Regions from separate parts of the Novosphingobium sp. KN65.2 genome, predicted to be linked through region 2. Evidence: predicted binding sites of a transcription regulator. Region 2 holds the regulator's gene; the other holds the start of a gene.

Region 1 (3,412 bases), on a different contig from region 2:
TCAGTACTGCGCCGCGCGGCGCCACCGGGGACGGGATCGCCATGGCCTGGCGTGCCGGTGCACGCGTCTCCAACATGGAGATGATGCAGTTCCACCCGACCTGCCTCTACAATCTGGAGGTCAAGAACTTCCTTATTACCGAGGCGGTGCGCGGCGAAGGCGGACATCTCAGGCACCCGGTCACCGGGCGTCGCTTCATGCCCGACTATGACGAGCGCGCCGAACTGGCGCCGCGCGACGTGGTAGCCCGCGCGATCGACGACCAGATCAAGCGCTATGGCCTCGACTATGTCCACCTCGACATCAGCCACCGTCCGCCCGAGTTCGTGAAGGAGCACTTCCCGAACATCTACGAGAAGCTGATCTCGCTGGGCATCGACATGACCAGGGAGCCGATCCCGGTGGTGCCGGCGCAGCACTACACCTGCGGCGGCGTGCTGGTGGATCTGGACGGACGGACCGACCTGCCCGGGCTCTATGCCGCGGGCGAATGCACCGAAAGCGGGTTGCACGGGGCGAATCGCCTTGCGTCCAATTCGCTGCTCGAATGCTTCGTCTTCGGCGAGGCGGCAGCCGCGCACATTCTCGACCACTGGGACGCTTTCGATGCCCCGCCGCCGATTCGCGACTGGGACGAGAGCCGCGTCACCGATTCGGACGAGGAAGTCGTCATCAAGCAGAACTGGACCGAGATTCGCCGGTTTATGTGGAACTACGTCGGCATCGTGCGCACCACCAAGCGGCTGGAACGTGCGATGCACCGCATCCAGATGCTCAATGGCGAAGTGGAGGAATATTACCGCCACTTCCGCGTCTCGACCGATCTCGTCGAACTGCGCAACCTGCTGCAATCGGCGGAACTGATCGTGGATTCGGCGCTGCGGCGTCACGAGAGCCGCGGCCTGCACTACACGCTCGATTACCCCGAGACGCTTCCGGTCGCTGAGGACACGGTGCTGGTTCCCTAGAGAGGCGGGGCCCGGGTACGCACTCCTCTTGCGTCATTCCCGCGCAGGCGGGGGAGCGATGCGCGCTGCAGGCACCCGTGATCAGGTGCCGATTCCGAGCAGCCGACCGAGGAAGATCAGCACGATCGCGCCGATGATCGAGGCGAGGCAGCCGGCGCGGCTGAAATCGCTCTGCCCGCGGCTGGAAACCAGCCCGGCGACGAGCGAGCCGCCGATGCCCAGCAGAATCGTGGCGATCCAGCCCATGTCGACCGCGCCCGGGTAGAAGAAACGCGCCAGAACGCCGATGACGAGGCCGCTGATGATGGCGCCGATGATGTTGAGCATGATTCCGGTTCCCTCCTGCCAGCCTGCTTTCGCGTCAGGCGGCCTTATAACCGTTGAAAGACAAGACGGTTGCATTGTGTCCCGGCTTGCCTGCGAAAGCGGTGACAGACAAGATCGGGGCACGGGCAGGGCTTAGGGGAACTCGTTTCGTCGTATTCCTGATTCCGTTCGTCGTCAGATTACTGGGGAAAAATTTTTCCGTGCGGGCATGACATTCGGACTTGCCAGAGACGCGGGTGAAGGACTTTCCACGCGTCGCGAGAGCGGCGGGGCTGTCCAGCGGTTCGGTGGGAAAGTCTTCGCTTCAGGGGTGCCCCTCTTGCAGAGAAATTCAGAACAGGCACTATGGGTTGTGTCGCGACGGCGGCCGGGGCTCAATACCTAGAGGGATCGCAAGTTGGTGGGTCTTGATCCGCCAAGCGGCGAGTCCCAGTATGAAAGCCGACCGGAAGCCTCAAGGACCAAGGCGGAACGGGTAATTCCGTTCTCTTTTTGTACCGTATCTGGTAGACGGGGATGCAGATGCCCGCCGACTCGTGACGGTACCGCCTGGCCGATGCGGAAGAGATGAAGCTGCTTTCGGGCAGTTCGATGACAAGTGCGATGACACGGGGGCGAAAAGTGGATTTCAGGAACGAAAGCGACGCGGTCGTGGAAAGTGCTGACGTGGAACATGTCGGGGCGGTGGCTTCGGATACGGACAGTGCCGTAGAGGCACGGGACGCGAGCAAACAGAACAAGGAGACGGGCAAGGGCCCGGCAGTCGCCATGGAAAAAACCGACATCGCCACCGCAGATCTGGTCGACGCGGCGAAGGCGCCGCGCAAGAGCGATTCGAAGACCATCCATGACCGCCGTTTCACGATCGTCACGGACGAAAGCCGCGATGCGCTTCTGACCGACTTCGGCAAGGAAACGCTCGACGACCGCTACCTGCTGCCCGGCGAGAAGTATCAGGACATCTTTGCGCGCGTCGCGGATGCCTATGCCGACGACCAGGAACATGCGCAGCGTCTTTACGACTACATTTCGAAGCTGTGGTTCATGCCTGCCACCCCGGTCCTGTCGAACGGCGGCACCGGGCGCGGACTGCCGATCTCGTGCTACCTGAATTCGGTCGACGACAGCCTTGAGGGCATCGTCGCGACCTGGAACGAGAACGTCTGGCTCGCCTCGCGCGGCGGCGGCATCGGCACTTACTGGGGTTCGGTGCGCGGCATCGGCGAACCGGTCGGCCTCAATGGCAAGACCAGCGGCATCATTCCCTTCGTGCGCGTGATGGACTCGCTGACCCTCGCGATCTCGCAGGGCTCGCTGCGCCGCGGTTCGGCCGCTTGCTACATCGATGTCTCGCACCCCGAGATCGAGGAGTTCCTCGAGATACGCAAGCCTTCGGGCGACTTCAACCGCAAGGCGCTCAACCTGCACCACGGCGTGCTGCTCACCGACGAGTTCATGGAAGCCGTGCGCGACGGTCGCGAATTCGAGCTCAAGAGCCCGCGCGACGGTTCGGTGCGCGGTTCGGTCAATGCCCGCTCGCTGTTCCAGAAGCTGGTCGAGACCCGCCTTGCCACCGGTGAGCCCTACATCGTCTTCTCCGACACCGTGAACCGCATGATGCCCAAGCATCACCGCGATCTCGGCCTGAAGGTCTCGACCTCGAACCTCTGCTCGGAAATCACCCTGCCCACGGGCCGCGACCACCTCGGCAACGACCGTACGGCGGTGTGCTGCCTGTCCTCGCTCAACCTGGAAACCTGGGACCAGTGGAAGGGCGAAAAGCGCTTCGTCGAAGACGTCCTGCGCTTCCTCGACAACGTGCTGCAGGACTACATCGATCGCGCGCCGGACGAGATGGCCCGCGCGAAGTACTCGGCCATGCGCGAACGTTCGGTCGGCATGGGCGTGATGGGTTTCCACTCGTTCCTGCAGCAGAAAGGCATCGCCTTCGAAAGTGCGATGGCCAAGGCGCTCAACCTGCAGATGTTCCAGTACATCAACCAGAAGGCCAACGAGGCTTCGATGATGCTCGCCAAGGAACGCGGTCCGTGCCCGGACGCGGCCGACCAGGGCGTGATGGAACGTTTCAGCTGCAAGATGGCGATCGCGCCGACCGC
Region 2 (3,412 bases):
GCAGTTGCCGGGTTTGCGGTCCTGCTGCTTTGGCCCGAATCGCTGACGGGGCCCAGCTTCCAGATGAGCTTTGCAGCCGTTCTTGCCATCGTGGCGCTGGCAACTTGCGGGCCGGTGCGCCGGTTTCTGGCCCCGCGAGAGGAATCGTGGCTTTCGCGGCTCATGCGGCAAGCGGTGATGCTGTTCGTGACGGGCTTCGTGATCGAAATCGTCCTGATGCCGATCGGCTTCTACCATTTTCATCGTGCCGGTGCTTACGGCGCGCTTGCCAATGTACTTGCGATCCCGCTCACGACTTTCGCTGTCATGCCTTGCATTGCCCTGGCGCTACTGTTCGATCTTGTGGGTCTGGGCGGACCGTTCTGGTGGCTGGCGGGGCAGTTTATCGACCTTTTGCTGGGGTTGGCGCACAAGATCAGCGCACTGCCCGGGGCGGTTTCGGTTCTGCCGGCGATGGGTACGGGCGGCTTCCTCCTGTTCGTTTCGGGTGGTCTGTGGCTCGGGCTGTGGAGTGGGCGGGTTCGGCTGCTGGGGCTCGTGCCCGCCTGCCTCGGCATAGTCTGGCTCATCCTGCTCGAGCCGCCCGATATTCTCGTGACCGGCGATGGCCGTCATGTCGGGCTTGTGGTCGATAATGGTGAGAGGCTCGTGACCCTGCGCGATACCGGCAGCGACTATGTCCGCGACAATCTGCGTGAATTTGCCGGTGTCGAGGGCGAACTGACGCCCTTGGCATCATGGCCGGGCGCACGATGCAATCGCGAATTCTGTTCGGTTCGCATTGAAAGACAGGGCCGCTCCTGGGACCTGCTGATCGCCAGAGGCCGGGACCAGGTCCCAGAGCGGGCGTTGGCAGCGGCTTGCGACAAGGCCGACATCGTCATTGCCGACCGCTGGCTGCCCCGAAGCTGCTCTCCGCGCTGGTTGAAGGCGGACCGCAACATGCTGCAGAGAACCGGTGGCCTTGCTATCCGGCTGCGGCAAAAATCGGTCGAGACTGTCGCCGAAGGGCAGGGCCATCATGGCTGGTGGACGCCGCGAGCGCCCTGATCCCGTCAATTCAAGGAGTGGCGGTCGTAGCAGCGACGCGCCTCTCCTCGGCAAAGCTCAATGATAGCGGCGCAGCAGCCCGGCGAGCTTGCCCTGAACCTCGATCTCGTCAGGGCCGTAGACCTGCGGTTCGTAGGCGGCATTGGCGGGAACGAGGCGGACCATGGCGCCATCGCGCTGCAGGTATTTGAGCGTCGCTTCCTCGCCGCGAACCAGGGCAACGACGATTTCACCGTCGCGCGCGGTGTTGGTGCGACGGATCAGGGCAAAGTCGCCGTCGAGAATGCCGGCTTCGACCATCGAATCGCCCGAAACCTCAAGCGCGTAGTGTTCGCCCGAGCCGAGCAGGGCTGCGGGAACCGGAAGCATCGACTGGCCTTCCAGGGCTTCGATCGGAACGCCGGCGGCAATGCGGCCGTGCAGCGGAATTTCGATGACGTCATTCGCCGGTTCGGGCGTGCGTTCGGGCTGCTTGAGCGCGGCAAGCGCATCCTGCCCGGCAGGAACGGCGGCCTTGGCCGCGGGCTTGCTGGTGACGTCTTCGGGCTGGCGCAGGATTTCCAGTGCGCGGGCGCGATTGGGCAGGCGACGGATGAAGCCGCGTTCCTCAAGTGCGGAAATGAGGCGATGCACGCCCGATTTCGACTTGAGGTCGAGCGCTTCCTTCATTTCCTCGAAGCTGGGCGAGATGCCGCTTTCTTCCAGCCGGACCTGAATGAACTTGAGCAATTCATGCTGCTTGCGCGTCAACATCTGCGTTGCCTCTTTCTCTGCGTCCCCGAGCGATGTTCTGCCTGTGAACAATGAGAGAACAATTAAGCAACAGATTCTGGAACGTCAAGCAATACCGCCATTTTCGAGCAGGAACACGCGGACCGCTTCACCAGCCGCGGCGGCAGGGGCATGGGCAGGACGATCGATCAGCACGTTGCTGGCCGCAAGAGAACTGAGCGCGCCGCTGTCCTGAAGCGTCATCGGCATCACGCTTTCGCCGTTCCAGTAGCCGCGCAGGAATTCGCGGCGGTGGCCGATGGCCCTCAGCGGAGCATCCAGAACGGTCGAGATAGGCATGGGCAGCGGACGGGCGGCGCCGAGCATCGCGCGCAGCAGGGGCAGAACGAAGTGATAGGCCGTGACCATGCTCGATACCGGATTGCCCGGCAGGCCGATGACGATCTGGGTGCCGCCATCGCTGCGTTCGCGCTTGGCAACGAGGATCGGCTTGCCCGGCTTGATGGCGACCCGCCAGAAATCGAGCCGGGCCCCCCAGCGTTCGAGCGCCGGTCGCACGAGATCGTGATCGCCCACCGATGCACCGCCGCTTGTGACGATCACGTCGCAATCCGCCGCTTCGTCGAAAGCGCCGATCAGCGCCTCGAGCGTGTCGGGAACCGGGCCGATCCGGCGGGCGTCGACCGGCAGCGGGCTGACCAGCGAGACGAGCATGGCACCGTTGCTGGCCGGGATCTGGTGAGTGGGGCAGGTTTCGGGATCGGCAGCCAGTTCGTCGCCGCTGTCGATCACCGCGACTTTAGGCATCCGGCGGACGGGCATGTGGCGATGCCCGGCCGAGAGGGCGAGCGCGATGTGGGCTGGGCCGATTCGGACGCCCTCGGCTAGCACCTGATGGCCTGCGGTGAAGTCCATGCCGCAGGGGCGGATGTGCCTGTGCGGCGGTTCAGGCAGATCCCCGGTCAGAGTGATCCGATCGCCTTCACGCTTCAGGTCCTCCTGCAGGACAACCACGGCTGCGTCGGCAGGCATGATCGCACCTGTCGAGATGCGCACGGCCTCCCCCTTTTGCAGCGTGCCGGTGAAGGGGTGGCCTGCCGCGCTCTCTCCGATCACCTGCCACGGCCCGGAGAGGTCGTCCTTGGTGAGGGCGTAACCGTCCATGGCCGAGAGATGGGCGGCGGGCTGGGTTCGCCGCGCCAGCAGCGGTTCGGCAAGAAACCGGCCCAATGCGCTTTCGACATCGACGCGCTCGACCGGCAGGACTTGCGCCAGCGAGAGCAGGCGCGCCTGTGCGTCTTCGAGCGGGATCGGCGCGGGACCGGCCATCAGTGACGGTCCTGCGCGCGCCAGGGGCCGGACTTGCCGCCGCGTTTCTCGATCAGGCGGATGTCGCCGATGACCATGCCCTTGTCGAGCGCCTTGGCCATGTCGTAGATCGTCACAAGTGCGACGGAAACCGCTGTAATGGCTTCCATTTCCACGCCGGTTTTGCCCGTGAGCGAGGCGGTGGCCGTGGCTCTGACAGCCTTGTCTTCGAAGCTGAAATCGACATTGATCGCATCGATGGCGAGGGGGTGGCACATCGGGATCAGATCCCCGGTGCGCTTGCCCGCCATGATCCCGGCAA

The links. The regulator LexA, encoded in region 2, represses DNA repair genes until DNA is damaged. The targets are predictions, from matches to a motif close to GTTCCNCNCTTGTTCT.
Region 1: SPHV1_RS07570 (ribonucleoside-diphosphate reductase subunit alpha) is a predicted target of LexA. The motif match lies at 1,779-1,794, and genes of this name have one in related genera.

What each region holds. Positions count from the first base shown of each region.
Region 1 is NZ_CCBH010000142.1:2,097-5,508, forward strand. It holds gene nadB (L-aspartate oxidase) at 1-968, shown strand, start outside; gene SPHV1_RS07565 (GlsB/YeaQ/YmgE family stress response membrane protein) at 1,050-1,295, opposite strand; gene SPHV1_RS07570 (ribonucleoside-diphosphate reductase subunit alpha) at 1,899-3,412, shown strand, end outside.
Region 2 is NZ_CCBH010000202.1:79,478-82,889, forward strand. It holds gene SPHV1_RS21855 (ComEC/Rec2 family competence protein) at 1-1,050, shown strand, start outside; gene lexA (transcriptional repressor LexA) at 1,108-1,803, opposite strand; gene SPHV1_RS21865 (molybdopterin molybdotransferase MoeA) at 1,888-3,111, opposite strand; gene moaC (cyclic pyranopterin monophosphate synthase MoaC) at 3,111-3,412, opposite strand, start outside.